Regions from separate parts of the Exiguobacterium sp. Helios genome, predicted to be linked through region 1. Evidence: riboswitches for the same ligand, from Rfam matches in the RefSeq annotation. Region 1 holds a riboswitch; the other holds the start of a gene.

What was found. A riboswitch is a leader RNA that binds a small molecule or an ion and turns the genes downstream of it on or off. The one in region 1 is predicted to bind S-adenosylmethionine.
Region 2: linked by a shared signal. The riboswitch ahead of msrA (peptide-methionine (S)-S-oxide reductase MsrA) and the one ahead of HNY42_RS14450 (methionine ABC transporter ATP-binding protein) in region 1 are both predicted to bind S-adenosylmethionine.

The regions. Positions count from the first base shown of each region.
Region 1 covers NZ_CP053557.1:2,780,573-2,796,703, reverse strand. The annotation lists gene HNY42_RS14485 (thioredoxin domain-containing protein) at 130-2,163, opposite strand; gene HNY42_RS14480 (chitobiase/beta-hexosaminidase C-terminal domain-containing protein) at 2,922-5,669, shown strand; gene HNY42_RS14475 (hypothetical protein) at 5,693-6,049, opposite strand; gene HNY42_RS14470 (CAP domain-containing protein) at 6,405-7,283, shown strand; gene HNY42_RS14465 (hypothetical protein) at 7,423-7,563, shown strand; gene HNY42_RS14460 (MetQ/NlpA family ABC transporter substrate-binding protein) at 7,691-8,506, opposite strand; gene HNY42_RS14455 (methionine ABC transporter permease) at 8,541-9,206, opposite strand; gene HNY42_RS14450 (methionine ABC transporter ATP-binding protein) at 9,196-10,209, opposite strand; SAM riboswitch class I at 10,293-10,396, opposite strand; gene HNY42_RS14445 (aminotransferase class I/II-fold pyridoxal phosphate-dependent enzyme) at 10,459-11,646, opposite strand; gene HNY42_RS14440 (alpha-glucosidase) at 11,810-13,420, shown strand; gene HNY42_RS14435 (MBL fold metallo-hydrolase) at 13,522-14,250, opposite strand; gene HNY42_RS14430 (SMP-30/gluconolactonase/LRE family protein) at 14,353-15,156, opposite strand; gene HNY42_RS14425 (YceI family protein) at 15,193-15,717, opposite strand; gene HNY42_RS14420 (metal-sensitive transcriptional regulator) at 15,867-16,130, opposite strand.
Region 2 covers NZ_CP053557.1:654,693-670,823, reverse strand. The annotation lists gene HNY42_RS03540 (SH3 domain-containing C40 family peptidase) at 1-896, shown strand, start outside; gene HNY42_RS03535 (putative quinol monooxygenase) at 951-1,244, opposite strand; gene HNY42_RS03530 (M20 metallopeptidase family protein) at 1,322-2,494, shown strand; SAM riboswitch class I at 2,566-2,669, shown strand; gene msrA (peptide-methionine (S)-S-oxide reductase MsrA) at 2,774-3,304, shown strand; gene HNY42_RS03520 (DMT family transporter) at 3,404-3,883, opposite strand; gene HNY42_RS03515 (DMT family transporter) at 3,900-4,328, opposite strand; gene HNY42_RS03510 (NAD(P)H-dependent flavin oxidoreductase) at 4,456-5,391, opposite strand; gene HNY42_RS03505 (gamma carbonic anhydrase family protein) at 5,474-5,992, shown strand; gene paaX (phenylacetic acid degradation operon negative regulatory protein PaaX) at 6,044-6,928, opposite strand; gene HNY42_RS03495 (enoyl-CoA hydratase-related protein) at 7,005-7,775, opposite strand; gene HNY42_RS03490 (acetyl-CoA C-acyltransferase) at 7,772-8,980, opposite strand; gene HNY42_RS03485 (3-hydroxyacyl-CoA dehydrogenase) at 8,977-9,846, opposite strand; gene HNY42_RS03480 (aldehyde dehydrogenase family protein) at 9,903-11,411, opposite strand; gene HNY42_RS03475 (enoyl-CoA hydratase/isomerase family protein) at 11,426-12,202, opposite strand; gene HNY42_RS03470 (EthD family reductase) at 12,180-12,503, opposite strand; gene paaD (1,2-phenylacetyl-CoA epoxidase subunit PaaD) at 12,519-13,013, opposite strand; gene paaC (1,2-phenylacetyl-CoA epoxidase subunit PaaC) at 13,028-13,813, opposite strand; gene paaB (1,2-phenylacetyl-CoA epoxidase subunit PaaB) at 13,810-14,154, opposite strand; gene paaA (1,2-phenylacetyl-CoA epoxidase subunit PaaA) at 14,168-15,139, opposite strand; gene HNY42_RS03445 (phenylacetate--CoA ligase family protein) at 15,141-16,131, opposite strand, start outside.

The sequences.
Region 1 (16,131 bases):
GAAATTAATTTGCCTATACTTACTATCGACAATAAAACATTTATCTACAGTATATTTAGATTTTTTTTGAAAAAAGGGGTTTAGTTTTTTTAAAAACCCTTCTGTTTTAGGAAACAGAAGGGAATTAAGTCATATCATGATTTTTTGAAAAAGTTCCGACAGATTAGTCGTCGGTCGGTCGCATTGAAAATCATGACAAAGATAGGCTGTCGCCTGTCGAGTCGGAGCATCGTACGTGGCAAGGAATGGAGCGATTTCGAGCAAGTCCGTTTTTGAACCGACGAGCAGTGAAAGTTCAGGCAGGCGGCGCTGATGGAGCTGCGTCAGAAACGAGGCGACGTCCGTGTAAGATTCCGTCAACAAGATCAACTCCTTTGGTTCCATCAACGTCCGCGTGTAGACACTCAGAAGACGGGCGAAACCGGTCGGTTGAGATTTAATTTCGGAAGCAAGCGTCGAGAAGTTCCGCTGGGCCTGATCCCGGTAGTCGGTCCGGCCTGTCAGCTGGGATAAACGAAGCAGATTCGAGACAGCCGTGCTGTTACCGGCCGGTTTGACGCCGTCATAAACATCTTTCGGCCGCATGAGTAACGTCTCGTCCTCAAATGAAGTAAAGAAAAAGCTGCCGTCTTCGTCAGAGAAGTCCCCGATCATCCGCTCTGTCAGCCGGATTGCCTGTTTGAGATAGGGGATGTGCTGTGTCGTTTGATGCAGCTCGAGATAAGCTTCCGTCAAGAAACTGTAGTCATCGAGATAACCGTTTCCTTGAATATGACCTTGACGGTACCGGACGTGTAACCGGTCGTCGTCCATCAAATGGGTCTCAAGGAACGTCAAAGCCTGTCGGGCACGCTCTGTATACCGCTCATCGTTAAAAACACGTCCTGCTTTCGCATAGGCAGAAATCATCAAGGCGTTCCAAGACGTTAAGACCTTATCGTCACGGAACGGACGGGTCCTTTGACTACGGAAGAGCAACAAGGTCCGGCGCTCCTGCTCGAGTTGGATCAGGATATCTTGGACAGCGGTATTTCGATCAGCCGAGAGTTGCTGAATCGATTGACCGGTCCGCCGAAAAACAATCCGCCCTTCGAAGTTTCCTTGAGGCGTGGCTTGATAGAGAAGTGGGAAAACGGCGTCTTGTCCGAGTAAATCCGTCAGTTCATCGAATGTGAACGTATAAAAAAGACCTTCGCGACCTTCGCTGTCCGCATCTTCTGCCGAATAAAACGCACCGTCCGGAGAGGACAAATCGCGTTCGATGTACGCAAAAATTTCTTCCGCATATTGTTTAAACCGTTCTCTGCCCGATACTTGATACGTTTCGATACATAATGTCGCAAATAAGGCATTGTCATACAACATTTTTTCAAAATGCGGGATTTCCCAGCGTTCATCGACCGTATACCGGTAAAGACCGAATCCAACGTGATCGGTGATTCCGCCATCCCGCATCGCGGTTAAGGTCCGCATGACCATTTGCAAGGCGGTCTCATCTTCTGCGAACCGGTAATAATCGAGCAGGAAAGTCAGCAACGAAGGCGATGGGAACTTAGGAGCTGTGCCAAACCCGCCGTTCTCCACATCAAACTGACGCATTGCCTGATCAAATGTCTCGTGGACCAATGCCTCATCCAGTGGATCCTCTGAGTCGAAGGTCGTGACCGCCGTTAACGCCTGAATGATTTCCTGTCCGACCCGTTTGATTTTGCCCGGATCGGTCCGGTAGTGTTCACTGAGCTGCAAAAGAACCTGTCGGAAGCTCGGGCGGTTGAATTGCGGTGTCTTCGGAAAATAGGTACCGATGTAAAAAGGTGTCTGATCCGGGGACATGAAGACGCTGAGCGGCCAACCGCCCTGTCCGTTCATCAGTTGGGCCGCCGTCATATAAATCTGATCGATATCCGGTCGTTCTTCCCGGTCGACTTTGATCGAGATGAACCAGTCATTCAGCATCCGGGCCGTTTCTTCGTCTTCGAAGCTTTCGTGTGCCAAAACATGGCACCAATGACAGGTCGAATAGCCAATCGACAGGAAAATCGGTTTGTTCGCCGAACGGGCAGCGGCAAACGCTTCTTCCCCCCATGGATACCAATCAACCGGATTGGTGGCGTGTTGGAGTAAATAAGGACTTTTTTCATTGATCAGTCGATTCGTCGCCATCTCTAAAACCTCGTTTCTTCTATAGTAATAGTCAGTCGTCTTTTGATAACCTTAACGATACCGGTGTTCGGGAGATGAATCAACAAAAGGACCCGTATCCAAAATAGAAGTTTCTTAAAAAAGATTGACTTTATAAAATAAAACGTGGTATATTAAATTTTGTCATGAATCGGGGATGATCACTCATGTGAGAATCCATCACAAAAATACACAATTTAATAATCAGGTCAGGATTTTTAGACCTTACTGACAAATGAGTCAGACATAAGTCATCGCTTTTATTTTGTCCTTCTTCTGTTGAACGAGAAGAAGTTGACCCAGCAAGATAAACCTTCCATTCGATACTTTTCAGCTCATTTCCGAGCGAAATTCTAAAAATCCCAGTAAATACGCAACCCAACGCGTAACTTGATTCTTGCTAAAACGCTTGATTCAGCTGGCGCGGCCAAGGAGCCGTAACAACGAAAGAGAGGTAGGGCTTTCGTCGTTTCAGGTGTTTTGATCACCTGTATCCTCGATTCTCATGACACCTAAAAAACAGACACGCTGAAAAGGCGTTTTTTTTATGCCGTTTTTTCATAAATATGACTACGGAAGCTGAGCATTCCATCCTGAAAGACGAATAATTAATTTTTGTAAGCGTTAACAAGTTATTCTTTTACGAATATTAACATCTTTTTTTACATAAAACATACACTATTCATGAATTAATCTGATAATATAAAGAAGTGTCAGAAAATTCATAGGGGGTCAACATCATGAAGAACGTCAGTACGTTTGGGAAGTGGGCATTGGTCGGAGCATTAACAGCAGGAATTCTTCCACAAGCAGGCATTACGGTCGGGGCAGAAGGCGAAGGCGTCATCTTGTCCGAGTACATAGAGGGGTCAAGCAACAACAAAGCGATTGAAATTTATAATGGTTCGGGTCAAATCATCAATCTTTCAGATTACACGCTTGTTCAATATACGAATGGTGGACCGACGGAGTCAAAAATTACACTGTCGGGAACGCTTGAGCCGGGAAAAACATTTGTCATTGCCAATTCAAGTGCGAATGCAGACATTAAAGGAAAAGCTCAGCAAACAACAGGTTCACTAAACTTTAACGGAAATGATCCTGTTGCCTTGAAAAAAGGCGATGTCGTCCTCGATATTATCGGTCCGGTCGGCTCAAGTGCTGATTTCGCGAAAGATACGACACTCGTTCGGAACTCAAACGTAACAGCCGGTTCGAAAACATACGAACCATCACAATGGACAAGCTTCCCGGTCGACACGTTAACGAATCTCGGGACGCACGCTGCTGAAGCCGGAGACATTTTAGTCGCACCGACGGCGTCACCGGTCGGAGAAGTCGATCGCGGCGATCAAGTGACGTTAAACGGAGAAGGTACGATCCACTATACCGTCGACGGATCAACACCGACTGCTGAAAGTCCGGTCTACTCCGGTCCGATTACAATTAATGAAGAAATGACGATTCAGGCAGTGGCCGTCAAAGACGGAAAAACGTCTGCTGTTTCGACATTCAAATACTACATCGCACCTCCAATCACGAAAATCAGCAGCATTCAAGGAGTCGCGCATACATCACCATACGCGGATCAACTTGTCCGGACGACGGGTGTCGTCACATATATCGTCGATGCCAACAACTTCTACATGCAGGATCCAAATCCGGATAACAACAGTAAAACGTCTGAAGGAGTGCTGGTCTACGCGAAAAACCACGGTGCAGCAGTCGGACAGACTGTCTCAACTACAGGATACGTCAAAGAATGGTTGCTTGGCGGATACAGTGACAAGTTCGATACGGATCTCGCGGTGACGGAAATCAGTACCGTTAATCTTGTTAAAGGTGCATTGAACTCAGGATTGCCGGCAAGTATCGTTCTCGGGGAAAACGGTGTCTTGATTCCGACGAAAGTCATCGACAACGATTCATTTGCTGAGTTTGATCCGGCTGAAGATGCAATCGATTTATACGAAAGTGTCGAAGGAATGCGTGTCGCGCTTCCAAATGCCATCGTCACGGGACCGCAGGCCAACCGGACGATTCCGGTCCGTACGCAAACAGCGGATAAAGTCTACACGAAACGCGGCACACCGATTCTGACAGCGGATAATGCCAATCCGGAGCGTCTGTTCGTCGAGATGGGCAGCAGCTCGTACCGCGCGAAATCAGGGGACCGTTTCGAAGGAACAATCGAAGGAGTCATGAGCTATAATTACTCAGCGTATAAAGTGTTAGCGAAAGCAGCAGACTTACCGAAACTGATTACAAGTGAAGTCGATCGTCAACCGACGAACATTGAAACAGGCGATTCACGTTTGACGGTTGCTTCGTATAACGTGGAAAACTTTGCTTCAACGGCGGATGCCGGAAAAGTCGACCGTGTCTCGGAAGGAATCGCGACATTCCTGAAAACACCGGATATCGTCGGTTTGACAGAGATGCAGGATAACGATGGGGCGACAGACAGCGGCACAGTCGATGCATCGAAATCATTTGAGACATTGATTACAGCAATCGAAGCGAAAACAGGTGTCCGTTATGCGTATACGGATATCGCACCGGAAGATAAAAAAGACGGCGGACAACCGGGCGGAAATATCCGTGTCGGTTTCTTATACAACCCGGCTCGTGTTTCACTTGCACCAGGTGAAAAAGGAACAGCGACAGAAGCTGTTGCCGTTGAAAACGGTAAGCTGACGAACAACCCGGGTCGCATTCAACCGAACGATCCAAACTTTGACAGCTCACGGAAACCGCTCGTCGGCGAATTCATCTTTAAAGGCGAATCGTATCACGTCATCGTTAACCACTTTAACTCTAAAGGCGGCGATGGAGCGGACTTTGGTAAAAACCAGCCGGTCGTTCGTAAGAGTGAAGTACAGCGTCACGCAATCGCTGGCATCGTCCAAAACTTCGTCAATGAACTGGAAACAGAAGTTAAGGATTCAAACGTCGTCGTACTCGGTGACTTGAATGACTTCCAGTTCTCGAAAACACTTGATATCTTAAAAGGGGACAACCTTTGGAATACGGTCGATGATCTCCCGAAATCGGAGCGTTACTCTTATGTTTATAACGGAAACGCTCAGGTGCTCGACCATGTCTTGATTTCGAAAAACCTGAAGCCGTATACATCGTCTGATATCGTCAACATCAACTCGGATTATATGGAAGCGGACGGCAGCGCGAGTGACCACGATCCAGCCATCATCTCGATTCAAGGGATGGAAAGTGCCGTTGCGGTCAACGGAAAAGCAGAAATCGGAAAATGGCGTGCTGTCCAAAAAGGAAAGCATATCTTCATCGAGCGTCAACTTGCCGGGAAGTGGGACAAGGCAAGTGAAACACATGCCGATCAACAAGGTGAGCTACTCGAATTACGTGTTTCCCAAGGTCGTCCGTATATCCAGGTGAAGACGAAAAAAGGAAAAACGATTTGGCTTGAACTGTCGAATGGGTACAAATTAAAAGAAACAACGAAATACTAAGCAACTTTATTGAAAAAGCGGACTTAATTGTCCGCTTTTTTGTGTATTCGGATAAAGAGAGAGAAAAAGGACAGCAGACTAATCGTGAGGGTAAGCAGTAACGCGAGGTTTAACGGGATGACACGGAACATGTACGTAAAATGAATGATGATCAATAACAGGATAATGGCAAGACCGGGAAGAAATTGTTTGCGTAACAGATGACCGACACCCGGGACAAGGAGTTCGAAACCGAACCGTTGACTGATATGGACTTCTTCATGGGCATTAGCGAGACTGAATGAGACAGTCAACAAAACTAAAATGAGCCATCCGGAAAACAGATACTGCTGAATCGGTAAAAACGTAATCGATTCATAGATAAAATAAAGTAGAATCATGGCATACTCCTTTGGAAGTGAATATTATATGGAATTTCCTTATTTTTTCCTTACGAGTTCTAATGATAGCGAGGGTTTTCAGGAACGGCAACAACATTTAAAGGGAATAAAAATAAAAGAATGTTCACACATTTTAACAACAGGGAAAGAATAGTTTATTTTATGTATGATAATGGTGTGAGAATGCCATAAATAAAGACGTCAGACCTCTTTTGCACAAAAAATCTGAGATGTGTCAAAACTGTGAAGCGGAACAGGGAATCGTGTGATTTCACTTGAAACGATAGCTTAGACTGTTCGAACAGACAGGTTTCTTTTAAAATGAAGTCAATAGAAGAACCGAGGAGGCAAGCAGATGAAAAAGTGGTTAGTACTCGGAGTAGCAGCGGTCGCTTTCTTTAGTTATGAAAATACCCCGATGGAACAAGCAGAAGCAGATTATCCGAAAAGCGGCGGAACGCTGATTGATCGATATACAAGTGAATATCCGGGTTATGACTGGGAAGTCAGACGGACGGCGACGGAAGAGTTCGTGGCGTTGACGAAAGACGGCAAGGATTACGGAAAGTACCGTTCGAAAAACGGTGTGACGACGCAAGGGGCCGTCTTAAATAAAGACACGGAAACGACCCTTGCGAAAAAAGGCTGGAAAGCCGTCAAGTCGTACCGGAAAGGCAATACGAACTATTTGCTGAATCTCGATCATGCCGCCGTCTATGAAAAAAAGGATCGGTATGTGACCTACTTCTTTGACCAGCACGATGGCAACAAAGTCAAAGCGACACTCGCGATACCGAAAGAGGTCGAAGCGAAGAAGAGTGGATTTTACGGCAAGGCGTCCACTGCCTTGCGGACGACGGATGAGAAGCTGATGTTGCGTTTGATGAACTGGGACCGGGCCGATTATAACCTCGGAGCACTGACGCCGTACAGTACTTTAAAACCGATCACGCGCGCGCACAGTGAGAACATGGCGAAGAATAATTTCTTCTCTCATACCGATCCGGAAGGGCGTGATCCGTTTGACCGGATGAAAGAAAACGGAATCCGCTTCTCGGCAGCCGGAGAAAATCTGTCGATGGGCTATCCGAATGTCTTTGCAGCGCACTGGGGCTTGATGAACTCCAAAGGACACCGTGATAACATCATGAACAAGACCTTCGAACAGGCGGATACCGGTGTCGCGTTCCGTGACAATGCACCGTACTTTACGATTAATTTCCGGACGCCCTGAAGTAACATTTAAAACGAAAATATACGTATCACCCCGATTTCGCGAAAGAGAAATTGGGGTTCTTTTGTGTGAATCAATCTGTAGATGGATGACGCACCACCTAGAGTTAAATCCTATCTTGAAAAATGAGAGAAGGCTTTTGATTGACGAAGCCTTGTCTTCTCAGCTCGCTTTTCTCGGGCGGAACGCAAGCCGCGGTCATTGTTTGATGACCGGGTCTCGCCTGTTCCTGACGGAAGCGAAGCTTCCTTTTCCCGTAGAAGTCGAGCGGAAGACGTGACTTCTCCAAGAGTCATCATTCAATGGAAAACCCCTGAAACCGTTCCACCTCTTTTTTGTAAAGGGAGGCAGCTATTTCAGGGGTTTTATATCATTTTTAGATAAACTGATATACAAAAAGAGTTATGTTAGTTTGCCCAGTCCGGTTTACTGAATCCTTTGAATGATTTTTCGATAACGTTATTAAAGTCATCCGATTTGACGACAGCCGTCAAATCTTTCGCCAGTTGTTTATCGGCATTCGATGTTTTGATAGCGACCAGATTCCGGTACTGCTCGTCCATTTTTTCGAGTGCCAGTGCATCCAGTAAATCAAACTTCGCGGCTAACGCAAAGTTTCCCGGAACGGCAGAAATATCGACACTGTCAATGGCACGCGGCAGTTGGGCAGCTTCGAGCGGTTTGATGACCAGTTTCTTCGGATTTTTGACGATATCTTTTTCGGAGACTGTCAGTGGATCCACGTCGGCTTTCAGTTCAATCCAACCTTGGTCAGCGAGCAGGTTCAGTGCCCGGGCCTGGTTCGTTGGATCGTTTGGTGTCGCGACTTCAGCTCCCGTCTTGACGTCATCCAGCGATTTATAGGATTTGCTGTATAAACCCATCGGCGCCGTTGGGACAGTAATCAGTCCTTTAAGGTCGAGGTTCTTTTCCTTCGCAAATGTCTTCAGGTAGATCGAGTGTTGGAACAAGTTGGCGTCGATGTCGCCACTGCCAAGTGCGATGTTCGGTTGAATATAATCCCCGAACTCGACGATTTCGACGTCGTAGCCTTTCTTTTCAAGCCCGGGTTGGATCGCTTCTTTGACCATGTCGCTGTAAGGTCCGCTCGTTGCCCCGATCTTGATCGATTTGTTGTCTTCTTTGGCGCTGCTGTCGCCGCAACCGGCAAGAATACCGGCTCCGAGTAGTCCTGTTGCTAAAAAGGCATAACGTTTTTTCATATTCATTCTCTCCCTTACGATTCTCTATTTTTGGTTAACGCTTATCAGCACGACGGGCCAGAACATTGCCGAGCCCTTGAATACTTTGAACAATGATAACGAGGACGACGATCGTCACAATCATGACGACATTGTCGTACCGGTAATAGCCGAAGCGGATGGCCAGGTCACCGACGCCGCCACCACCGACGATACCGGCCATGGCGGAAAATCCGATCAGACTGATGGTCGTCAAAGTGACGGCTTGAATGATGCCGGGAAGGGCTTCCGGTAAGAGTGCACTGATGATGATCCGAAACGGTGTCGCACCACAGGCTTCTGCTGCTTCGATTAATCCCGGTGGAATCTCACGGAGCGATGTCTCGACCAGTCGGGCGAGAAACGGAATGGCGGCGACACTCAGGCTGACGGAAGCAGCAGTCGGTCCAATTGTATTATCGAGTAACAGTTGTGTCAGCGGAATCAACGCGACGAGCAGGATGATGAACGGTAACGAACGGACCATATTAACGAAAAAGTCCAAGATGCTGCGAACGACGACGTTTTGGAAAAATAGTCCCCGGTCCGTGATGAACAGTAAGATCCCGAGTGGAATCCCGATGATGAGGGCGAAGCCGAGTGAGATTCCGACCATCAAAGCCGTTTCCGCTAACGCTTTCGCAAGATCCGGTAACATGGTTTCAATCCGTTCAAGCCACATCCTGGATCACCTCAAGCGTGTGAAGTTGTTCTTCGAGCCACGTCAAGGAGCGGTTCACGTGAAGGGTCGGACCGGTCAAACTGACAATCAGCACTCCGAAAGCGACGTTCTGGATATAGTCGACCTTACCGTGGAGGATGCTGACGGAAATATCAAACTGTTTAATTGCTTCCGATAACGTACTTTCACCGGTCTTTTCACCTGTGAATTGCAGGCGGATAATTTTTCCCGGTGTCGTTCGCAAGATCCGTTCCGGTAACTCGATCTGGAGTGCCGTATCGACATAATGTTTCGTGACATCATGTGCCGGCTGACTGAACAGGTCGTATGTACGGGCGACTTCAACGACTTCACCTTGCGCCATGACGGCAACCCGGTGACAAATCTGTTTGACGACATCGATTTCATGGGTAATGAGAATGATCGTCAGGCCAAGCCGTTCATTCAAGTCTTTCAGCAGTTCGAGAATTTGCAGCGTCGTGACCGGATCAAGAGCGGACGTCGCTTCGTCACATAACAGGACACTCGGATTATTCGCAAGGGCGCGGGCAATCCCGACCCGTTGCTTTTGACCGCCGCTGAGCTGACTCGGGAAATTCGTCTCGAAGCCTTCGAGTCCGACCAGGGAGACGAGCTCTTTGATCCGTTGCGGGAAGTCAGTCCGTTTGACGCCGGCAGCCTTTAAGGCGAAGGCGATATTATCGGCGACGTTCCGGGATTGAATCAATTGGAAGTGTTGAAAGATCATCCCGATGTTCAAACGCAGTTCACGTAAGCTGCCTTTGGAGAGGCCGGACAGATTAGTGCCCGATACTTTAACCGTTCCTTGTGTCGGTGTCTCCAGTCCGTTGATCAGACGGAGCAGGGTGCTTTTTCCGGCACCGGATTCACCGATGATGCCAAAGATTTCACCTTGCTGAATCGTTAAATTGACGTCACGTAAGGCAAAAATGGGTGTCCGGTCACGAACGAACCGTTTAGTGATCCCTTTAAATTCAATCATCTGTCGTTTCCTCCCTATACAAAAAAATCGCCTTTTTCCAGTTAAGAGCAACCAGAAAAAAGCGACGAAGTGTAAGATTTCGTAACTTATCTCTCAGAATGAAACATTCTGTAGGATGTGGCACCGTTCCTTAAAGGTGGTTGCCGGACGTCGTTGGGCCTAATCCCTCGGTCGCTCTCGATAAGTAGATATGCTGTTGGGACTTACTGTAACGGAAATCATTCCCATTTGTCAAACGTTTTTTCAGAATTATTCCGCAACGGTCTGGCGAAACAGATTCAATTGACCAATCCGTTCAGCTGCTTCGACGAGTCGTTCGGCGTCAGCAATCAGGCTGATCCGGACGTAACCTTCCCCGTATTCGCCGAAGAAATGTCCCGGTGTAACGGCGACATGCGCTTCGTCGAGCAGGTGATCGGTAAAGCTTTGGGACGTGTAGCCGGACGGGACCGGCAACCAGACGAAGAACGAACCGCCCGGGATCGGTCCGTCCCAACTGATTTCCTGTAACTTGCCGAACAAGGCATCACGCCGCGCTTCATACAGAGCGCTCAGTTCGCGGACACACGTCTGATCGCTTGAAAGAGCGACGGTTGCTGCCTGTTGAATCGGTGTGAAAGCACTGACGTATAAGTGTTCCTGGTACGTCTCGATACTTGCGATGACGGACGGATTCCCGATGGCGAAGGCGATTCGGAAACCGGACATGTTAAAACGTTTCGATAATGAAAACAGTTCGATTCCGACGTCTTTTGCGCCTTCCGTCTGGAGGAAACTGCGGGTCGGACCGTCGAAGCTGATTCCGCCGTAGGCGAGGTCGTGGACGACGCAAATGTCGTTCGCATCAGCGAAGGAAACCGTTTGCTCGAAGGCTTCCGCTGTTGCCGTCGCCCCGGTCGGATTGCTCGGGTAGTTGAGGAACAACATCCGGGCCCGTTCGACATCTGTCGTATCAAGTAACGTGTAGTCAGGTAAAAAAGCATTTTCCGCAAGGAGCGGCAATGTGATCGGGTAAGCTCCGGCAAGGGCGGCGCCGGATAAGTAATCCGGGTATCCGGGATCAGGAACAATGACACCTTCACCGGGATTGACGATCGTTTGCGGTAAAGCGACGATACCGGCTTTGCTGCCGAGCAAAATGGCGACTTCAGAGGCCGGATCGATGTTTACGCCAAACTCTGACTGATAAAAATCCGCGACAGCCTGTTTGAGGAAATCGTGTCCGCGAAATGGCGGGTACTGGAGGTTTGAAGCGTCATTGATTGCTTCTTTCAAGGCATCCAGAATATGTACGGGTGTCGTCTGATCCGGTGTTCCCTGACCAAGCGTGATGACGTCATGACCAGCAGCCTTGACGGCACCGATCCGCTGGGCGAGCTCGGCGAAGACCGGAGCGGGTAACCGATCAATCGCAATCGATGGGGCGAAATGTTTCATCTGTCTTCCTCCTTGTTGGGTATTGTCGTCAAGGATAACGAATTTTCAGAAAAAAGAAAAGAGTTTTTTAATAATTGCTGATAATTGGGAAAAAGAACCGATGGCTTTCGTGTTTTTGATACACTGAACTAGAATACGATTGAATCACAAAGGAGATGATGGGATGAATCGGGCCTGGTGGAAAGAAGCCGTTGTCTATCAAGTGTATTGGCGCAGTTTTAAAGATTCGAACGGAGACGGGATGGGCGATTTACGCGGAGTAATTGAAAAACTCGATTACATCGCTTCCCTTGGTGTCGATGTCATCTGGTTAAATCCCTGTTATACATCACCGGATGTCGATAACGGATACGACATTTCGGATTATTACTCGATTATGCCGAAGGCGGGAACGATGTCGGATCTGGAAGAACTGATTGCGTCCGCCCATGAACGGGGACTGAAACTGATTCTTGATTTGGTCGTCAATCATACGAGTGATCAACACACGTGGTTTAAAGAATCCCGCAGCAGTCGGACAAACGAGAAAGCCGATTGGTACATTTGGCGGGACGGGGTCAAAGGAACACCGCCGAACAATTGGCGGTCGTATTTTGCGCCGAGCCCTTGGACGTGGGATGAGACACGCCAGCAGTATTACTTCCATTCCTTTGCATCGGAGCAACCGGACTTGAACTGGGAACATCCTGCTGTCCGGCAGGCCGTATATACGATGATGCGGTGGTGGGCCGATAAAGGAATCGACGGCTTCAGGATGGATGTCATCAACCTGATCAAGAAACGGGCGACGTATGATGATGTCGCAGATCCTCTGAATTTATCCTACTTAGGGAACCAGCCGGGCATTCATGAATTCTTGCAGGAGATGCACCAGGAAGTACTGGCGGGAACCGATCTCTTTACCGTCGGTGAGATTCCGTTCGTCGGCCCGGAAGACGGGTTACTGTATGTCGGTGAGGAACGGAATGAGTTGCGGACGCTGTTTCACTTCGAAGTCGCGGATGACATGGAGACGATGGATTTACCGCGCTTCAAACAAATCCAGAAGCGCTGGTACGAAGCGCTTTATCCGAGCGGAGTCGCGTCACAGTTTTTGAATAACCATGACCACACCCGTCAGGTGACCCGGTTCGGAAGCGAACGGTATCGTGTCGAAAGTGCCAAGCTACTGGGCTTGATGCTCCACACGTTACCGGGCATCCCGTACATTTATCAGGGTGAAGAAATCGGCATGACCGGCATTCGTTTTTCTGATCCCGAGTCTTATCAGGACGTCGCATTTCGGAATCAATACGCCGAACGGATTGCCGCCGGCGAATCACCCGGAACCGTCCTGTCCTCGATGCAGTTGCGGGCGCGAGATAATTCACGGACACCGATGCAGTGGAATACCGGCAAAGCAGCCGGATTCACCGCAGCGACGCCATGGATGACGGTCAATCCGAACTACCGTGACATCAACGTCGAAACAGCGGAACAGGATCCGCATTCCGTGCTGGTGTTTTACCGGCAACTGATTGATTTACGGAAGACTCATCCGGTCATGGTTTACGGAGGTTATCGTGATTTGGCGATTCAGGATCCGTACCTGTATGTCTATGAACGGGTCCTGGGCGGAGTGGTTTGGCGGATCGTCTTGAACGTCCATGATGAACCGGTGACGACGACGTTTGGTTTACCGGAAGAACAGTTGATTCTGACGAATTATGAGACCGCGGACATCAATCGATTGGCACCGTACGAAGCCCGATTGTACCAATATGAGATGCCTTAACTGGCGGCGACGGTCAACAGAAAAAATCCGGACATCTTCTACTCTTCATTTCTAAATGAGGAGCAGGAAATGTCCGGATTTTTTTGAACCAGCTGATTTTTTTACGTATAGCCGTTGCGCTTTTTCGAGGATAAGAGCTGTTCGAACCGGTCGACTGCCTGGCGCATATCGAAGCTTGGTGCGACGACGAGCGGTCCGTGACCGACTGCCAGGACGTCCGGTGTCAATTCCGTCAACTGATGTGCCGATTGGAGGGCGACTTCCTTATCCCAGGTCGCAAGTGACGGGAAGGGGAACTGCCAACGCGTGTCCCCCGAAACCGCCAGACCACCCTGAGTTTGGAAAGCGTCACCGGCAATCAACGTCCGACTGCCTTCATGCCACAGGGAGATGGAACCCGGTGTGTGTCCCGGAGAAGCAATGACACTTAAACTGCCGATCTGTTGACCGCTTTCGAGCAACCGGTCCGGACGGGTTTTGATGTTTTTTGGAATGCCGCCTTTCAGCGGTGTCGTCTCGCCTTCGCGCAACGACTCATCCCCGCTGAGGAGAGCCGCATCCCGGTAACTGATCGAGACTTCGGCAAGCGGGAAAGCACTTGCTAAAAAATCAAGGGATCCGACGTGATCGGCATGCGCATGAGTCAGGATGATGGACTGTAACGGTTTGTCAAACGACTTGATGACGGAATAAATCGCTTTGGCATTCAGTGAAATCCCCGTATCAATCAGGGTGAGGCTGTCCGCTTCTTCAAATAAGTAACAGTTGACCGGGAAGAAGGACGGCGTTGTTTGCAGTTGATGAAGTCGTTCGATCGTCGAAATATGCATCCGATTACACTCCCTCGTCATAATATACACTTCTGTTTTAGTATCGCCTGTTTTAGTACAGACGTCTACAAAAAAACTCCCTCTCGTGAGGGAGCAAATGTGTTAATACGTCACTTCGAAAACGGCTCCGGCATGTTCGGAATCGTCCCCGTCTGCTGCTGTCGTGACCAGTAGACGGTCTTCGTACAGAATCGGACAAGTCGGGTTCGAAACCGGGAAATCAATCTGGGCGAGTTTTTCACCGGTTTCAAGATTCCAGCGTGTTAAGCATGATCCGGCATAATGGGCGATGAAGACATGACCTTCCGTGTCTTTGGTCATACCATCCGGGAAACCGTCTTCGTCCTCTAAGTCGATGGCCACCCGACGGTTCGTCAAAGGTTGATCCGCAGCATAGTCGAAGGCATAGACTTTTTTCGTTGGCGTATCGATGTGATAAAGTGTCTTACCGTCCTCGGACCAGACAAGTCCGTTCGAGTTCGTCAAGTTCTCAAGGAGAACGTCGACGGAACCGTCATGACGCAGACGATAGAGGGAAGCGGTCTCGCCGTCCTCTTCATTGATGCTTCCGGCCACATACTGACCCGACGGATCAAGCTTCCCGTCGTTCATCCGGTCGGAGTCAGGGAGCGTCAACTGGTTTTCCAGTGAGAGATGTCCTTCTTTTAAATCAAACGTTCCAAAACCGTGTGCTGACGTGACGCGCAGAAAGTCCGGCGCATCCGTCAAAGCAATCGATGTGATGGGGCTTGGTAACTGATAAGGTTTTAAAGCCTCTGTTGTTAAATCATATGAAAAAAGAAGCTTGCCCGGAATATCGACGAAATAAAATCGTTTGGTTTTAGCGTCGTACACCGGTGATTCCCCGGTCTTACATGCAACATCAATAAAAAGTGAAACTGTCATCTGATTTCCCCCTACATTTCCTATGATCTCTATTAATTATCCGTGAATGAACTCGAGGTGCAATTGGAACTTCACATCACTGCCGACCAGAACACCTCCGGCTTCGAGCGCGACGTTCCAGGTGAGATTGTAGTCTTCCCGTTTGATTTTCCCATCAACTTCAAAACCGGAGCGCGTATTACCCCAAGGGTCAACACCGCTACCTTCATACTCGACCTTAAACGTTTCTGTCCGCGTGACATCCTTAATCGTCAAGTCACCGGTTACTTCATATTCGTCACCGGAGTGTTTTTTAAACGAAGTCACACGGTAAGTAATGTTCGGATACTGTTCGACATCAAAGAAATCAGCTGATTTCAAATGGGTATCGCGATCCGTACTGCGTGTGTCAATCGAAGCGACCGGAATCGTTACGACAGCAGAGGCGTTCTCCAAATCATGTGCTTCACCGCTGACCTCAAAGGTAAAGTCACGGAATTCTCCTTTAACTTTTGAAATCATCATGTGTTTGACTGAGAATGTAATGGAGCTGTGGTCCTGATCGAGTTGATACGTAGCCATGTTCGGTTCCTCCTCATGTTCAATTCACTTTTAGTCATGCTTTTTATTGTTCCTTTTTATCTCGATTCCAAAACATACGGTGAGAAACAAAAATAAGTCTTGCACCGCATCCAAGCAGAGCAAGACTATCAACGATTCCAAGGAATCGATTAGCGGCTTTTCACCAGTAAGTTAACGGCTTCTTTGACCAATTCTTCGGTCTGTCCTTCGCCGGATTGTTCGGCTTCTTTGACACACTCGATCAGATTGGAGCTGACGACGACACCAATCGTCCGGTCGATGGCGGAGCGGGCAGCCGACAGTTGGGTGATAACATCACGGCAATCCTGTCCTTCTTCCATCATCCGCAAGATACCGCGAAGTTGTCCTTCGATCCGGCTGACCCGGTTCTTCATTTTACGATCGTAATCCATT
Region 2 (16,131 bases), 920 kb from region 1:
TCGGTACGACGTTTGGTTTTGTCGACTCGAGCAAACTCGGCTTAAACAAACCGGTCGCGCGTCCGAAAGTCGGAACGGTCTTTTATGTCCATTTTGATCAGACCCCACTCTTTTCAGCCGATGTCGCGTATAGCCGCCCTGCCGGTTATTTAAGCAAAGGCACGAAACTGATTGGTCTAAAGGCGATTGACGATGACTTTTGGAAGGTTCGCCTACCGAACGGAACGACCGGTTACATCATCAATCCATACATCGGGACGACGAAACCGGATATGCGTTACGCCCAACAAGCAATCAACCGTCAAAAAATCTACACAGTCAAAACAACGACGTCTTATTTTGCAACACCCGTCAGTCCGAAAAGTGCCGGATTGATTGAACAGGGAAAACGCGTCTATCCCCGGTATCGGGTCGGCAATTTTTATGTCATTCAGTCCGGCTGGTCACCTGTTTATCTGCCGGTCAGCGCTGTCACCGTCAAGACGGATGCACGGATCGCACAGAAGAATACATCGCGTGGTGAAAAGTTAATCCAAGCAGCCGCGAAACACTTGGGAACGCCGTATACGTGGGGTTCTCAAACGGCAGCCAACGGCGGTTTTGATTGTTCGGGACTGATTCACTATGCAACGAACGAAGCCGGAAAGTACGGCGGCCGGACGAACGTCAGTGGTTACTGGTACGGGGCTTTCTTTACGAACCGGCGGACGACAATCAGTAGCGGGAAACGATCGGATATCGTCTTTTTCGAAAATACGTATACGGATGGACCATCGCATATCGGCATCATGCTCGACAATGAATATTTCATTCATGCGGGTGGCTCACAGCTGCAAATCAACTCGATCTATGAACCGCGTTGGCGGGAACACTTTCTTGGCTTCAAATCGATGTAACACAAAAAGAGGCGTATGGACCCTTCCGGATCCATACGCCCTTCTTTCATTGATTTAGAATGTCATCTCGACATACTTTGTCACTTGACGATCCTCAAGATACAACTCAATTTGTTCGCGGTATGCTTTATAGTGGTCCGATGCAATATGAGCCTCAAGTGCTGCTTCGTCTTGGTAGACTTCATAGAGCATGAACTGATGTTCATTTTCAATCGATTGATGTAACGTATAACGTAGGCAGCCCGGCTCGTTTTGCGCTGCTTTGTAGACTGTACTTAGAATCGGAAAGACTTGATCAGCTAATCCTGCTTTGACTGTAAGAACGGCATTGACAATGATTTCACCCATATGTTGATTCCTCCTCTAATTGATTACTTCTATCTGTACCCGTTTTTACTCAAGACATACCGAAAAGGATGATTTCGATGCAAGAAAATTTATTCACCTACTTAACTGAGTATGAATCAGAGATGATTCGTTTACGCCGTGACTTTCACCGCCATCCGGAATTATCGTTCCAGGAAGTCCGGACGCCTGCTAAAATTTCTGCGTTTTATGATGCACTCGGTATTCCTTACCGTGCGAACGTCGGTGGCAGCGGAATCGTCGCGACACTGACCGGCACCCGTCCCGGAAAAACAATTGCGGTCCGGGCCGATTTTGATGCGTTACCGCTCCAGGAAGAAACGGAATTATCGTTCCGCTCAATCCGTCCCGGTGTCATGCATGCTTGCGGACACGACGGACACACGGCGATTGTCCTTGGACTCGCCGCTGCTTTTCAAGCCATCCGGGATGAATTAACAGGTACTGTCGTCTTTATCCACCAACACGGTGAAGAAGTATTTCCGGGTGGTGCGATTCAAATGATTGAGGACGGCTGTCTCGACGGTGTCGATGCGATTTTCGGCACACACCTCGAAAATGATCTTCCGGTCGGAACGATCGGTTATCACAGCGGGCATACATTATGTGCGATCGATGAATTTGAAATCGTTGTTCATGGTCAAGGCGGTCATGCCCAAGCGCCACACCGGACGCAGGACGCACTTGTCGCCGGTGCACAGCTTGTCTGTAATCTTCAGCACCTCGTCAGCCGGCGCGTTGATCCGTTTGAGCCGGCCATCGTTGCAATCGGTTCATTTCATGCCGGAACCGCACCGAACATCGTGACCGGCGAAGCCCGGATTGTCGGAGAAATCCGGACGTTCAACGAACAACTCCGGCATCAGTTGCGCCAACAGGTGGATCTCGTCGCACGGACGACCTGCACCGGAATCGGCGCTGATTATTCCATTGATTTCACGACAGGTTACCCGTCCCTTTGGAATCATCCGGATGAAACGAAGCTCGTCCGGGAAGCGGCCGGTTTTTTGCCGGAAGCACAGGTCCGTGAAATGAAACCGATGATGGCAGCCGATGATTTTGCCTATTACCTGGAACAGGTTCCGGGCAGTTATTTCTTTACCGGCTCCGCGAAAACAGATGGACGCACGATTTATCCGCAACACCATCCGAAGTACGAAATCGATGAGCGGGCTTTACTGATCGGGGCGAAAACGTTAGGGGCGACAGTTCTTCGTGCCCTGCAAACATAAGAATTGACTTTCCACTTTTATGAATGGTATTATCATCCCAATGATAACGAACTTACATCAACTTCATATAACACTTATCAAGAGTGGACCGAGAGATCTGGATCGATGACGTCCCAGCAACCTGCGCACAGCAAGGTGCTACGACCAGCAAAGCGAAAGCTTTGGTTGATAAAAAGCGGCGACTCCTTTTGCAACCAAGCAAAGGAGTCGTTTTCGTTTTCTCGCTGTCAGAAATGAGAGCATTACGGCTCAAGAGGCCAGGAGAAAGGGAGAGATGACATGGAAAAAGCAACATTTGCAGGAGGATGTTTCTGGTGCATGGTGACACCATTTGAGGAATTACCGGGGATTCACAGTATCGTGTCCGGTTATACAGGAGGACACGTCGACAATCCGACATATGAGCAGGTCAAAACCGGAACGACCGGACATTCCGAAGTCGTCGAGATTACATTTGACCCGGCACTGTTCTCATACGAACGGTTACTCGAACTGTATTGGCCGCAAACGGATCCGACCGATGCCGGCGGACAATTCCAGGACCGTGGTACACAGTATGCCCCGGCGATTTTTTACCATACGGAAGAACAACGCCTTGCAGCGATTGCGTCACGTGATGCGCTGGCTGCAACAAACCGTTTCAAACAACCGATCGTTACACGGATCGAACCGGCAGCTGCTTTCTATCCGGCGGAAGAATACCATCAGGACTTCCATAAAAAAAATCCGGCCCACTACAAAAAAGACCGGAAAGCCTCCGGCCGTGATGCCTTTATCGACGTCGCCTGGAAAGAAGAAGTATCCGTCTGATTTAAACGAAGCGTCTTTTAAAAGAGATCACCCTTTCACGCACTTTACTGTAAAAGTCGCGTGAAAGCCGTGATCTCTTTTGAGTGGTTGACGATGTTTTTAAGAAATCGCTTTGATTTCATCTGTTTGATTTGACTCGTCCACGACCTGATACCGTTTTAAGACGAAAATGCCGCTCAGCATGACGGCCAGGCCGATGATCTGCCCAAACGATAAATCGACTTTTGGTAAACCAAACCAGCCAAAAACGTCGACACACAACGCAAAACTGAGTTGCGAAATCAGGACGACGGAAATCGCGATGGACGGACCGAGCAGTTGAATACCCCGCATGACACAAAATACGACACCGACACCGACGAAACCGCCAAATAGATAAAGCGGTTCGACCTCCGTAAGCGCTGCGACCTCCCCGCCCCGAAAGAAAACCAAGGCAAGCAACGAACCAATCAGACCGACCAAAAAGACTAACGTCGTCGTCGCCCAGGCACCAAAGACATGACTCATCCGTGCGTTCAAAACAGTTTGTAAACTGATCATCATCCCTGCGACGATGGCACAAAACATGCCTAATCCCATTTCTATCTCCTCCTACTCAGGTAAATGAAAAGATCAGGACGCCGGTCAACATCAAACCGACTCCGATCCACTGCCCTTTGTTACTGCTTTTTTTAATGACTCCGAACCAGCCGTTCAAATCAATTACAAAGGCACACAGAATCTGTGCGACGAGCAACAGCGACATTGCCCATGTCATGCCGAGTAATTGAATTGACGTCAGTTCCGTAACGACGACTAAAACACCGAGCAATCCGCCGCTCGCATAAATAAGCGGTAACGTGCGAAAACCGCCGATTTTACGATCCCGAACAAAGCCGTAAATCAATAAACATCCGATCAGACCAACGAAATGGACGATGGTTACGGATAACCATGGACCAACCGCGTCACCGAGCCGGGCATTAAAGATGCCTTGTAAGGCAATAAACAATCCACTGAATAAGGCAAACACGATTCCTTGCATCTTCATCCTCCTTTTTCTCTAGTTACGAGTAGACCCTATTCTGTCATCTTTTTAAAGGACAAATGTCCTGAAACACAAAAAAAGCCGACCTGATCGGTCAGCTGCGCTTATATTCACGTTACTGGAGTTACTGGAGTGCCCGGTATGTCCGTTCGATTCGTCCGAAAGCATCATCCATCATCCGGTTAAAGAGTTCCGCAACGGTCGGAACATCATCAATCAAACCGGAAACGAGACCGGCATTGACGTATCCTGCTGTTTCGTCGCCTTCGAGTGCCCCTTTGATATGAAACGATTCGTTCGTCTGTTCCTGAAAGGCAGCGAGTGATGTCGGCTGCAACGCATCGACATACGGTCCGTTCAATACCCGCCGGACTTGTCCGACTTCTCGGCCGATGATTCGTGTCCCGAGATCATCCGCCTGCACGAGGTGTCTTTTATAGTGCTCATGGACACGGGATTCCTGTGTCGCAATCAACCGGGTTCCGAGCTGCACGCCTTCTGCTCCGAGCATCCAGGCTGCTGCAAGACCACGTCCGTCGCCGATGCCGCCCGCGGCAAGGACAGGAAGCGTGACATGATCCGTGATTTGCGGAATCAGGGTCATCGTCGTCAACTCGAGCGGTGAATTGATTCCCGCCGCCTCGACGCCTTCCGCTACCAGTATGTCCACTCCGGACTGCTCGGCTTTAATTGCCTGTTTGACGGAAGCAACGACACCAATCGTCCGGATTCCCGCCTCCCGTAACTTCGATAAAAAAGGAGCCGGATTACCGGCTGACAAGGACACGACCGGAATCCGTTCCTCGATTGCTAACTCAATCAACTGTTCGGTATAAGGTGAGACCCGGATGGCGATATTCAAGGCAAACGGACGCGACGTCAAGCTTCGTGTCGCGTCAATCAATTGTTTGACCTCGACAGGCGTCATCGTTCCGCATCCAATCGTTCCGAGACCTCCGGCATTCGAGACCGCCGCCGTCAGTTCGGCATGGCTGATATTCCCCATACCCCCTTGAATGATCGGCACATCAATCTGTAATGTGGTACATAGACGAGACATGGTCTCCCTCCGTTTCCGTTGTTAAGAATGGTATACTAAGTAGGACTGAATTTTAATTCATTTTTAGAAAAGAGGCGTCCTTATGAATATTCCGTACCGCGATGTTTCACCAAAGCTAGCCACACATGTGTTTGTCGCCCCCGGTGCTTTTTTGATTGGTGACGTGACCGTCGGCGAAGAATCGACGATTTGGTTCAATGCCGTCCTGCGCGGCGATGAAGGACCGATTACGATCGGCAAACGTTGCAGTATCCAGGACAATGCGACCATCCATCTCTACGAGGGTGCACCGGTCATCGTCGAAGATGAAGTGACGGTCGGTCACAATGCCATCTTGCACGGTTGTAAAATCGGTCGGCGCTCGATTGTCGGTATGGGGGCCACTGTTCTCGATCATGCTGAAATCGGTGAAGAATGTATCATCGGTGCCAACACCTTAATCCCATCCGGCAAAAAATTCCCGCCTCGTTCGCTCATCATCGGATCACCGGGCAAGGTCGTGCGGGAACTCACGGCAGCAGACCTTGAGATGATTCAGGAATCCATCGATTCGTATGTCGATAAAGGATACGCCTTCCGCAAACAGCTTGCTGAAAATTGATTGTCGGCACGAAAACGCTCATCTCGCTTCTTCGGGATGAGCGTTTTCGTTTTATCGTTCCGCGAACAACGGATGTTCCGATGCATCATAATCAGCACTTTTTTGCGTCACATCATGTGTTTCACGGAAGATCGATTCAAAAAACCGGCTCGCCGGTTCCGCGAGTAGCCGGTAGTATTGTTCAAACAGCAAAGCGGCATGATGACCGCTCCACTCATCCGGCAACAACTCTTGCGGCAGACCGGGATCGGTAAACAAAAACTTCCGGTATTCATGGACAAGTGTCGTCCGTTCGACAAAACACTGCTCCTCGTCCATCTCGCCAAGCTGAATCCGGCTTTGATGGACGATATAACGCCGGCTGTATTCCGCAATGAACCGTTCATACCGTTCTTGCAACTCATCCAGTGGGAAAGCGCGTTCGACCAGCGATTGATCCGGTTGCGGTCCATGATATTCGCCGACGAAAAAATCGACGTACTCGGTGATACCGTAGGCGTCAATCAACCGCTCCGCTTCTTTTTCGAGCGGGTTCGGTGAAATCCAGACCCCGTTCGATAAATTCCCGAAACCGCTCCAGGACAACTCTTTTCGTAATTCATCCCGAATTTGCCGTTTGTCCTCCGGAATCGTGTACATCAAGGTCCGCCATTTCCCGTCCCAGACATGAGGCGTCGATTTGTATATCCGTCGCGCGGCTTCTTCCATCCGCTCAACACCGCGCGGGGTCAACGAATAAAAACTTTTTGTCCCTTGTTTTTGTGACGTCAACCAGCCTTGTTTGACCATCCGGGAAACGGCAACCCGGACCGCCTGTTCATTATGACCGAATTCTTTCAATAGGCGGATCAGACTGCCGACCCAGATTTGATTGCCGTAATGGCGGATGTAATCTCCGTATACCGTAAAAATCATCGATTGGGTATTCGCACTCATGTCATTCACTCTCTCTTTAATATAACGTTTTTTTGTGTACCGTTAGTATACGTGTTATTTCAGAGGACGACCATCCTCATTTTCCTTGAAACTGTGGCGTCCGTTTTTCGGCGAAGGCGCGTAACGCTTCCAGCCGGTCTTCCGTCGGGATGACCGCTTCGTAAGCGGATGTTTCAATTTTCAAGCCCTCCGAGAGAGATTGATCGAGTCCTTGGTCAATCGCCTGTTTAGCCTGTCGGATGGCAACCGGTCCATTTTGTAACATCTCATCCGCAAACGAAAGACAAACTGCCATCAATTCTTCCCCTGTTGCGACGACACGCGAGACAATCCCGTACTGTTCAGCGGTCTGTGCATCAATTTTCCTGGCTGTGAAAATCAGTTCTTTCGCCCGGGTCTCTCCAATCAACCGCGGCAACCGTTGTGTCCCGCCGGCACCGGGAATGATGCCGAAACTGGTTTCTGTCAATCCGACCAATGCCCCTTCGACGATGATCCGGAAATCACAGGCGAGCATCCATTCGAAACCGCCGCCGAGTGCATGACCGTTGACCGCAGCAATCGTCGGTTGCGGCAGATGGGCGATATCTGTGAAGACGTCACGAATGGCTTCGACGTTTCGCCGGACTTCCGTTTCGTTTAACGTCACCCGTTCCTTCAAGTCAGCACCGGCGCTGAACGCCTTCCCTGTTCCGGTAAAGATGACAACCCGGATGGTCGGATCGTGACGAACGGTCGTGACCAGCTGTTGCAGCTCAACCAGCGTCGGATAATCAAAGCAGTTCATCCGTTCCGGCCGGTCAATCCGAATGATGACGACGTAGTCGCGTCGTTCCAAATGAATCATGTGAGTCCCTCCCGTTCCACGACGAGGGCAATGCCTTGTCCGACCCCGACACACATCGTCGCCAGACCATATGTCTGATTCGTGCGGCACATCTCGTGGATTAACGTCGTTAAAATCCGTGCTCCGCTTGCACCGAGCGGATGACCAAAGGCAATGGCTCCTCCGTTGACGTTGACTTTTTCCGGCGGTAATCCGAGTTCTTGCATACAGGCGACGCTTTGTGCGGCAAACGCTTCGTTGAGTTCAATCAAATCCAGCTGGTTGACCGTCAATCCTGCCCGGTTCAGCGCTTTGCGCGTCGCATCAACCGGTCCGATTCCCATGACAGCCGGTTCGACGCCGGCAACGGCACTGGCCCGGTAATAGGCGAGCGGTGTCAATCCGAGACGTTCCGCTGTTTCTTCACTCATCAATAACAAGGCAGCTGCCCCGTCGTTGATACCGGAAGCATTCCCTGCCGTGACGGTGCCGTTCGGAAACAGGCTTTTAAGCGTGCCCAGTTTTTCGCGACTCGTGTCAGGACGTGGATGTTCATCCGTCTTCACTTCGACGATCTGTCCTTTGCGTGTCGTATACTGCACCGGAACAAGTTCTGTTTGAAAACGATGTGTCTCCATCGCCTGTTTCGCCCGTTGCTGACTTAAAAAGGCAAAATCATCTTGCGCTTCCCGTGAAATCCCATACCGGGTTGCGACGTGTTCCGCCGTCTCCGGCATCGAGTCTGTTCCGTACATATCTCGCAGTTTTTCATTGACGAACCGCCACCCGATCGTCGTATCGTAGATCGCCGGATTCCCGCGGGCGAAACCGGTTTCCGGCTTGCCCATGACGAGCGGAGCCCGGGTCATGCTTTCCGTTCCGCCGGCAATATAAATCTCCCCTTCGTTCATCGCAATCGCCCGGGCTGCGGCGATGACAGCATCGAGTCCGGAACCGCACAACCGGTTAACGGTTGTTCCGGCAACTTCGACCGGCAGACCGGCAAGCAGGCCAGACATGCGGGCGACATTCCGGTTGTCTTCCCCTGCCTGATTGGCATTTCCAAAAATCACTTCTTCGATTAAATGCGGATCCAACTCCGGATTTCGATCAACGAGCGCTTTGATGACACAAGCCCCTAAATCATCCGGCCGGACGTCTTTGAGTACTCCGTTATAGCGGCCGATTGGTGTACGGACCGCATCCATGATGGCGACACGTCTCATCGGCTCTTCACCCCGCTGTCCGAATAATCATAGACGCCGCGCCCGGTTTTCCGTCCGAGACGTCCTGCTTTGACGTATTGTTCGAGGAGCGGTGCCGGACGGTATTTTTCGCCTAACTTTTCGTGAAGATACCGTAGATTGTTTAAGCGGGTGTCGAGTCCGACGAGATCCCCGAGTTCGAACGGTCCCATCGGATAGTTCAGTCCGAGCTTAATTGCTTTATCAATTTCTTCCGGTGTGCCGAGTCCTTCCTGCAACATATAAAATGCTTCATTGCCGACAAGGGCACTGATGCGTGACGTGACGAGTCCGGGAAACTCACGGATGACAACTGTCTCTTTCCCCATTTGTTGCGCAACGGTTTCACAAATCGACACGGTCTCTTCTGACGTTTCAAGCCCCCGTGCCAGTTCGACGAGCGGCATCCGATGAACCGGATTAAAGAAGTGCATCGCCATGACCCGTTCCGGACGTTTCGTAAACGAAGCAATCTCGGTCGGGCTCATCGTCGACGTATTGGTCGCAAAAACACAACCTGCCGGCGCATAACGGTCCAGTGTCTCAAAGACTGTCCGCTTAATATCAAGCCGTTCCGGAACGGCTTCAATCACAAGATCTGCGTCTCTGACAGACTCCTTTAAATCCGTTGCATAACGCAAACGGTCGAACAGTTGCCCGACTTCTTCCGTCGTCATTTTCCCGCGGACGATGGCTTTATCGGCAACCTGTTCCAATTCCTGTTGTGCGGACGTCAGCAACTGTTGCTCGACATCGACCAATGTCACGTCAAATCCGCTGGCTGCTGCTACGTATGCAATCCCTCTGCCCATCACACCTGACCCTACGACCACCATCTGTTGAACCATCATCTGATTTTCCTCCTTTAAAAAAGCGTGCGGACGAACGTCCGCACGCTTGGTTTTTACAGTCCGAACGGATTAAGTGGACGACTGCCGTAATACGACAGGATACTTTTCGTTTCCGTATATAAATCAAGTGTCTCGATGCAGAGTTCGCGCCCGAAACCAGATTGTTTGTAGCCGCCGAACGGTGTGCCCGGGAAGGCTGAGAACGGACAGTTGATCATGACGATACCGGCTTTGATCTGATTCGCAATCCGCGTCGCGCGTGCTCCGTCTTTTGTCCAAATTGCCGACCCAAGTCCGAACTCCGTGTCGTTTGCCAGACGAACGGCTTCTTTTTCATCCTTGAACTTCATCACGACGACGACCGGTCCAAAGATTTCTTCCTGGACAACTTTCATCTCGTGTGTGACATCGGCAATGATTGTCGGTGCATACCAGAAACCTTCTTCAAAACCAGCCACTTTCTCGATTTGACCTCCCGTCAAGATCGTAGCTCCGTCCGCTTTTGCCGACTGGATATAACCGTCGATGACATCAAGCTGTTGTTGATCGATGATTGCCCCGACATGCGTCCCTTTATCAAACGGATTACCGAGTACCAATTGTTTTGTTTTGGCGACGAATTGTTCCATGAACGTATCGTAAATGTCTTCATGGACATACAGGCGCGACCGGGCTTCGCATGACTGTCCGCTGTTATAGAAGATGCCAAACAGTGACCCGTCGACGGCTGCCGTGATGTCGGCATCCTCAAACACGAGGTTCGGTGATTTACCGCCGAGTTCAAGCGTAACGCGTTTTAAGCTTTCCGACGCCCGGCCCATGATATCTTTTCCAACCGGTGTCGAACCGGTAAAGGCGACTTTATCGACATTCGGGTGTTCCACCAAGTGGTTGCCGATTTCGCGGCCCGATCCCGGAATAACGTTGACGACACCTGCCGGTACACCGGCTTCGAGACAAATTTCGCCGAGGATGATGGCTGTCAACGGTGTCAGCGTCGCCGGTTTGACGACAACCGAACAGCCGACCGCAATCGCCGGTGCGACTTTCCAGGCCGCCATCATCAATGGATAGTTCCATGGAATGATTTGGGCACAGACACCGACCGGTTCTTTTTCCGTGTAGTTATGGAATTGCCCCGGCACGTTATTGACGGCACCACGGTGACCGACGATGGCTCCGGCATAAAATTCAAAGTCTTCAATCGCTTGCGTGATTTGCCCTTGCGCTGCCGCGAGGGATTTTCCGGTATCGAGAATCTCGAGTTCCACCAGTTCGTTGAAACGTGAACGCATGATACCGGCAATTTTGTTCAGGACTTGCGACCGGCGACCAACCGGCCACATTTTCCATTTTCCGTGATCGAAGGCTTCCCGTGCCGCCTGTACCGCACGATTGGCATCTTCTTTTGAAGCTTTTGCGACTTCGGCGATGACTTCGCCGGTTGCCGGATTATAGGTCTTGAAGGTCTCCCCTGATGTCCCTTCGACTTGCTCGCCGTTGATGACCAGATGATAGACGGAACGTTTCATCTCGATTGTTTTTTCATGTACCGTTGACATAGCTCCCACTCCCCTTAGTTTCCTTTGAATGTCGGTTGACGTTTGTCAAGAAAGGCTTGCATCCCTTCCGTCTGATCATTCGTCCCGAATAGTAAGTAGAAATTTCTTCTTTCATGATCCATGCCGTCTTGCAACGACAGGTCGCCTGCCTTATCGACTGCATCTTTGATCAGTCGCACGGACATCACCGGTTGTGCCGCAATCCGTTCGGCAACGGCCAAAACACTTGCTTCGAGTTGATCCGCTTCCACAATCCGGTTGATGATTCCAAGACATTCTGCTTCCGATGCCAGCATCCGGTCTCCCGTCCATAACCATTCAAGGGCCCGGGTCCGGCCGATCCGTTTCGTCAGGCGTTGCGTCCCGCCGGCGCCCGGCATGACACCGAGTCCGACTTCCGGGAAACCGAACTGAGTCTCCGGTGTCGCATAAATCAAATCACAGGCCAGTGCCAGTTCAAACCCGCCGCCGAGCACAAATCCATGAACCGCAGCAATCAGCGGCTTATGCAACCGGCTGATCCGGTCCCAATCGGCAAACGGATCGAGTAATTCCATCGAAATCGGCGTTGCGTCGACCATCTCCTCGATATCGGCTCCGGCTGAAAAGGATTTTCCTTCCCCGTTCAGGACAATGACTGTAATCGCTTCGTCCTGATCAAACTGTTCCATCGCTTCGACGATTTCCCGAATCATCGTCCGGTTCAAGGCATTGTAACGTTCCGGGCGATTCAGTCGAATCCGGCCGATTCGCCCCTCGATACTTGTCTTAACGTACTGTGGCGTCAGCATGGACTTCTTCACCAATCATCAGCGTCACAAGATCTCCCGCAAAGCCCATCAAATCTTTACCGGACGCTTTTCCTTCAAGCGAACGCATGCCGGCTTTCATCGTTTCATGGTTTTCGTAGACCATTTCGCACATCAGATAATATTTACCGTCTCCGCCCATTGGTGAACCGACGATCTTCGTGACCGTCATCTGCTGCAGACCGGGAATCTTCGCCGTCAGTGGACCGTGGACATTGAAATAATGCTCGTCAAACTGTTCCTTGTTCTCCGGATGTGTATAAAGCGCGATTAGTTTTACCATAATGATTACCTTCCTTCACATGAGAGTAGAGACGGGTTTCATCGCCTCGAATGGATTTTTGCATGATTTACAATATAAAATACTCCGGCAAGCCGTCGGACCAAACAGATTTTCAATCGAGACGAACGTCGATCCGCAGTACGGGCAGTCGATTTCCCACTTTCCGTCGACGACCCGCGGCGGGGCAATTCCAAAGGACTTCAGACCGGTAATTCCTTGTTCTGTAATCCGGTCCGAGGTCCACGGCGGATCAAACAGGAAAACGACATCGACCGTATTGACCTGGGGCACTTGTAACAAAGCGGATTCGGTGTTCTTTTGGATGATATCAAGCGCCGGACATCCTAAAAATGTCGGGAGAAGCGTAATCCGGATATCGTATCCGAACGGTGTCTCCGTCCATTCCGTCGCTTCGACCATTCCGAGATCGAGAATACTTACCGCATCGATTTCCGGATCTTTAACTGTATCCAGGGCTTCCCGGATGTCCTGTTCTAGTCTTGTCGTCATCTGCCGTTCCTCCTTCACCATACCGCTGACTGATCGAGCAGATAGACTTCCCCGAGCGTCGATAAGGCATCGTTCAAATCAGAAGAATGTTCACCGTTTCGTCCGTTGTAGGTCATGTTCATTTCCGGCAACGTGACGTTCAGATCGACGAGGACCGGTGTCAGTGCCTGATACCAACGATCCAGTAAAATCCCCTTCCCCTCAATCAGGCGCATCTCGTCAATCATTTCCGCTGCTTCCCCGTAATCAAACAGGTCACCGAAGTCAGCCAATACCCGTTCAAGAGCCGCATCCATCTTCTGACGGGCTGTTTCTGTTGATTGATACAGCTGGGTGAACCACGTTTGCCAGTGCAACAAATGATAGTACAACTCCATGTTGACCTTGACGGCGAGTGCTGCGAGCGGCGCATAACTGCTTTTTTTCAACGAGTCAATCCGTACCTTTTTCGCAAGCGTATAACAATAGTTGCGCACGACGGCATACGCCCAGTCATATTCCGGATTCTCCATATAATATCCCGGTCCGTTGACCCGTTCGACGAGGACCGAGTTTTTCCGTTCATGCGCAAGCCGCACATGAGCGAGTGCATCAGCCTTTCCTTCGCCGATTTCTTCGAGCAGTTGGTAGTACATGGCCGCATGCCCCATCGAATCCTGAGCAATCGAGGACGACGCGACATCTTCTTCGATATGCGGGGCGAGTCCCAACCATTCCGATCCGCGGTAGGCATATAAAAAGTCATCATCTGCTAATTGATAGAGCAGTGAGCCCAAGGCCAAACGTTCTGCTTCCGTCATTTGGAATCGCCTCCTTGCCAGGACATGATTTCTTTTTCGTCGAGCATCTGTTGTTCATAATGACGCCATTTTTTCTTAAGGTAGCCGTACCCTTTCGTCGTCCGGTAATCTTTGTTATCCAGCCGTTGCAGCATCAGCTTTTCATCCGGAGTCATTCCCCGGATATCTTCCCGTTTGACGACCCAGATGTCGACGACCGGCTCCCGGCGCATGAAGTTTTCCTGCGCCATCAAAAGGGCCATCTCTTTATTCGGTGCCAGTAAACTGAACTGATGCGTAAAAGCGGCATTCGGCGTCCGTTTACTGAAAATCTCGAACTCCTGATAAAACGTTTCCGTCATGGTCTCTCCTCCTTCAGCCGATCGTCTCAGCAAGTGCCTCGCGTACCCACGCATTGTTTTGATACGAAGTTTGACGTAAGGCGAGCCGTTCCTTCGAACGGGGGCCGCCACCTTGAATGATTTTCTTGAATTCCGTCCAGTCCGGCTGGGCGTAAATCCACTGTCCTGTCTCCTCGTCGAATCGTAATGTCGGATCCGGAATGACGAGTCCGAGCGAACGGATCCGGGGAACGTATTTCGTAAAGAAATTTTGACGCAACTCTTCGTTCGTTTTCGTCCGGATTTTGTAGGCAATCGTCACGTCCTGTTTGGACGTACCGGTCGTCTCTTTCGACGCCGGACCGAAGAACATCAAGAGGGATTCCCACCATTCATCCAGGGATTCCTGAATCATCGCTTTTTGTTCCGGTGTCCCTTCCGCCAGTGCCATGATAATCGACTCACCGTGCTGGGCATGGAATACTTCCTCCGCACAAATCCGTTGCAACGCCCGCGCATAAGGACCATATGAAGCCCCGAGCATATTCGTCTGAGTAATGATGGCTGCTCCGTCGACGAGCCAGCCGATTGTTCCGGCATCTGCCCACGAACGCGTCGGCATGTGGAAGACGTTGTGGAATTTGAGGCGTCCCGTAAATAAATCGTCCATTAAGTCGGCCCGTGTTTTTCCGTACGGCTTCATCAAATCCTCGACGACCCGAAGCAGGAGTTGACCGTGCCCCATCTCATCCTGGACTTTTGCCATGATGCCGAGCTTCCGGCGTAACGACGGAGCTTTTGGCACCCATTCCTTTTCCGGTAAAGCCCCCATGATTTCACTGATGCCGTGCATGGAAATCAGCTTGATCAGCGTGTCGCGGTAGAAATCAGGCATCCAGTCGTCCGCTTCGATTTTTTCCCCGTTTTCGATTCGTTCTTTAAACCGTTCCAATTTTTCTTCTTCAGTCATGACCGGTGGTTCAAAAAGATGCGTCGCATCGTACATTTCAGTTCCTCCTCTGCTTAAACAACTTCTTCTCGGACATTGCGCGACGGTCGATGATCCGGACAGCCTTCCCTTCAGAGCGCGGAAGACCGTATGGCGGGTGACAAATCAGATCCACCGAGATCAGACATTCGGTTTTCATGGCATGACAGATGCCCCGTTTCAGTTCTTCAGCAACTGTTCCCGGTTCAAGTTCGATGTGCAGTTCCAATGCTTCAAGACCGGCCCGTTGAATCCGGTGAATTTGATAATGGGGTGTGACACCCGGTTGCTGTAATAAGACCCGTTCAATTTCGGACGGAAAGACGTTGACGCCACGGATGATCATCATGTCATCCGTCCGCCCTTTGACCCGCGACATCCGGGTCGTCGTCCGACCACAGCCGCACATTTTTGTCGTGACGGATGCCAAGTCTCCGGTACGATACCGAATTATTGGAAGCGCTTTCTTTTTCAAACTTGTAAAAACGAGTTCCCCGACCATTCCTTCTGGTAGCGGTTCGCCCGTTGCGGGATCAATGACTTCCGTGATAAACAAATCATCCATCAGATGCAATCCGTTTTGTTCCTGACACTCCATTGCGACACCCGGTCCCATGATTTCGCTGAGACCGTAGATATCAAAAGCCCGGATCCCCCACTTGTTTTCGAGGGTCTTCCGCAGTTCTTCCGACCATGGCTCGGCTCCAAAAATCCCGTACCGGAGGCTGCTCGCTTTCGGATTAAACCCCTTTTCTTCCATCCGTTCCGCAAGATGCAACATATAAGACGGTGTTCCGCAAATTCCACGGGGCTGGAAATCTTCAATCAACGTGATTTGCCGGTCGGTATTACCGCCGGACACGGGAACAATCGTCATCCCGAGTTTTTCGGCTCCGCTGTGCAGACCGAGTCCGCCGGTGAATAAACCGTATCCGTAAGCATTGTGCAACAAGTCGGTTTTTTCAGCACCGATGGCGACCAGACCACGTGCGACAGCTTTCGACCAATCA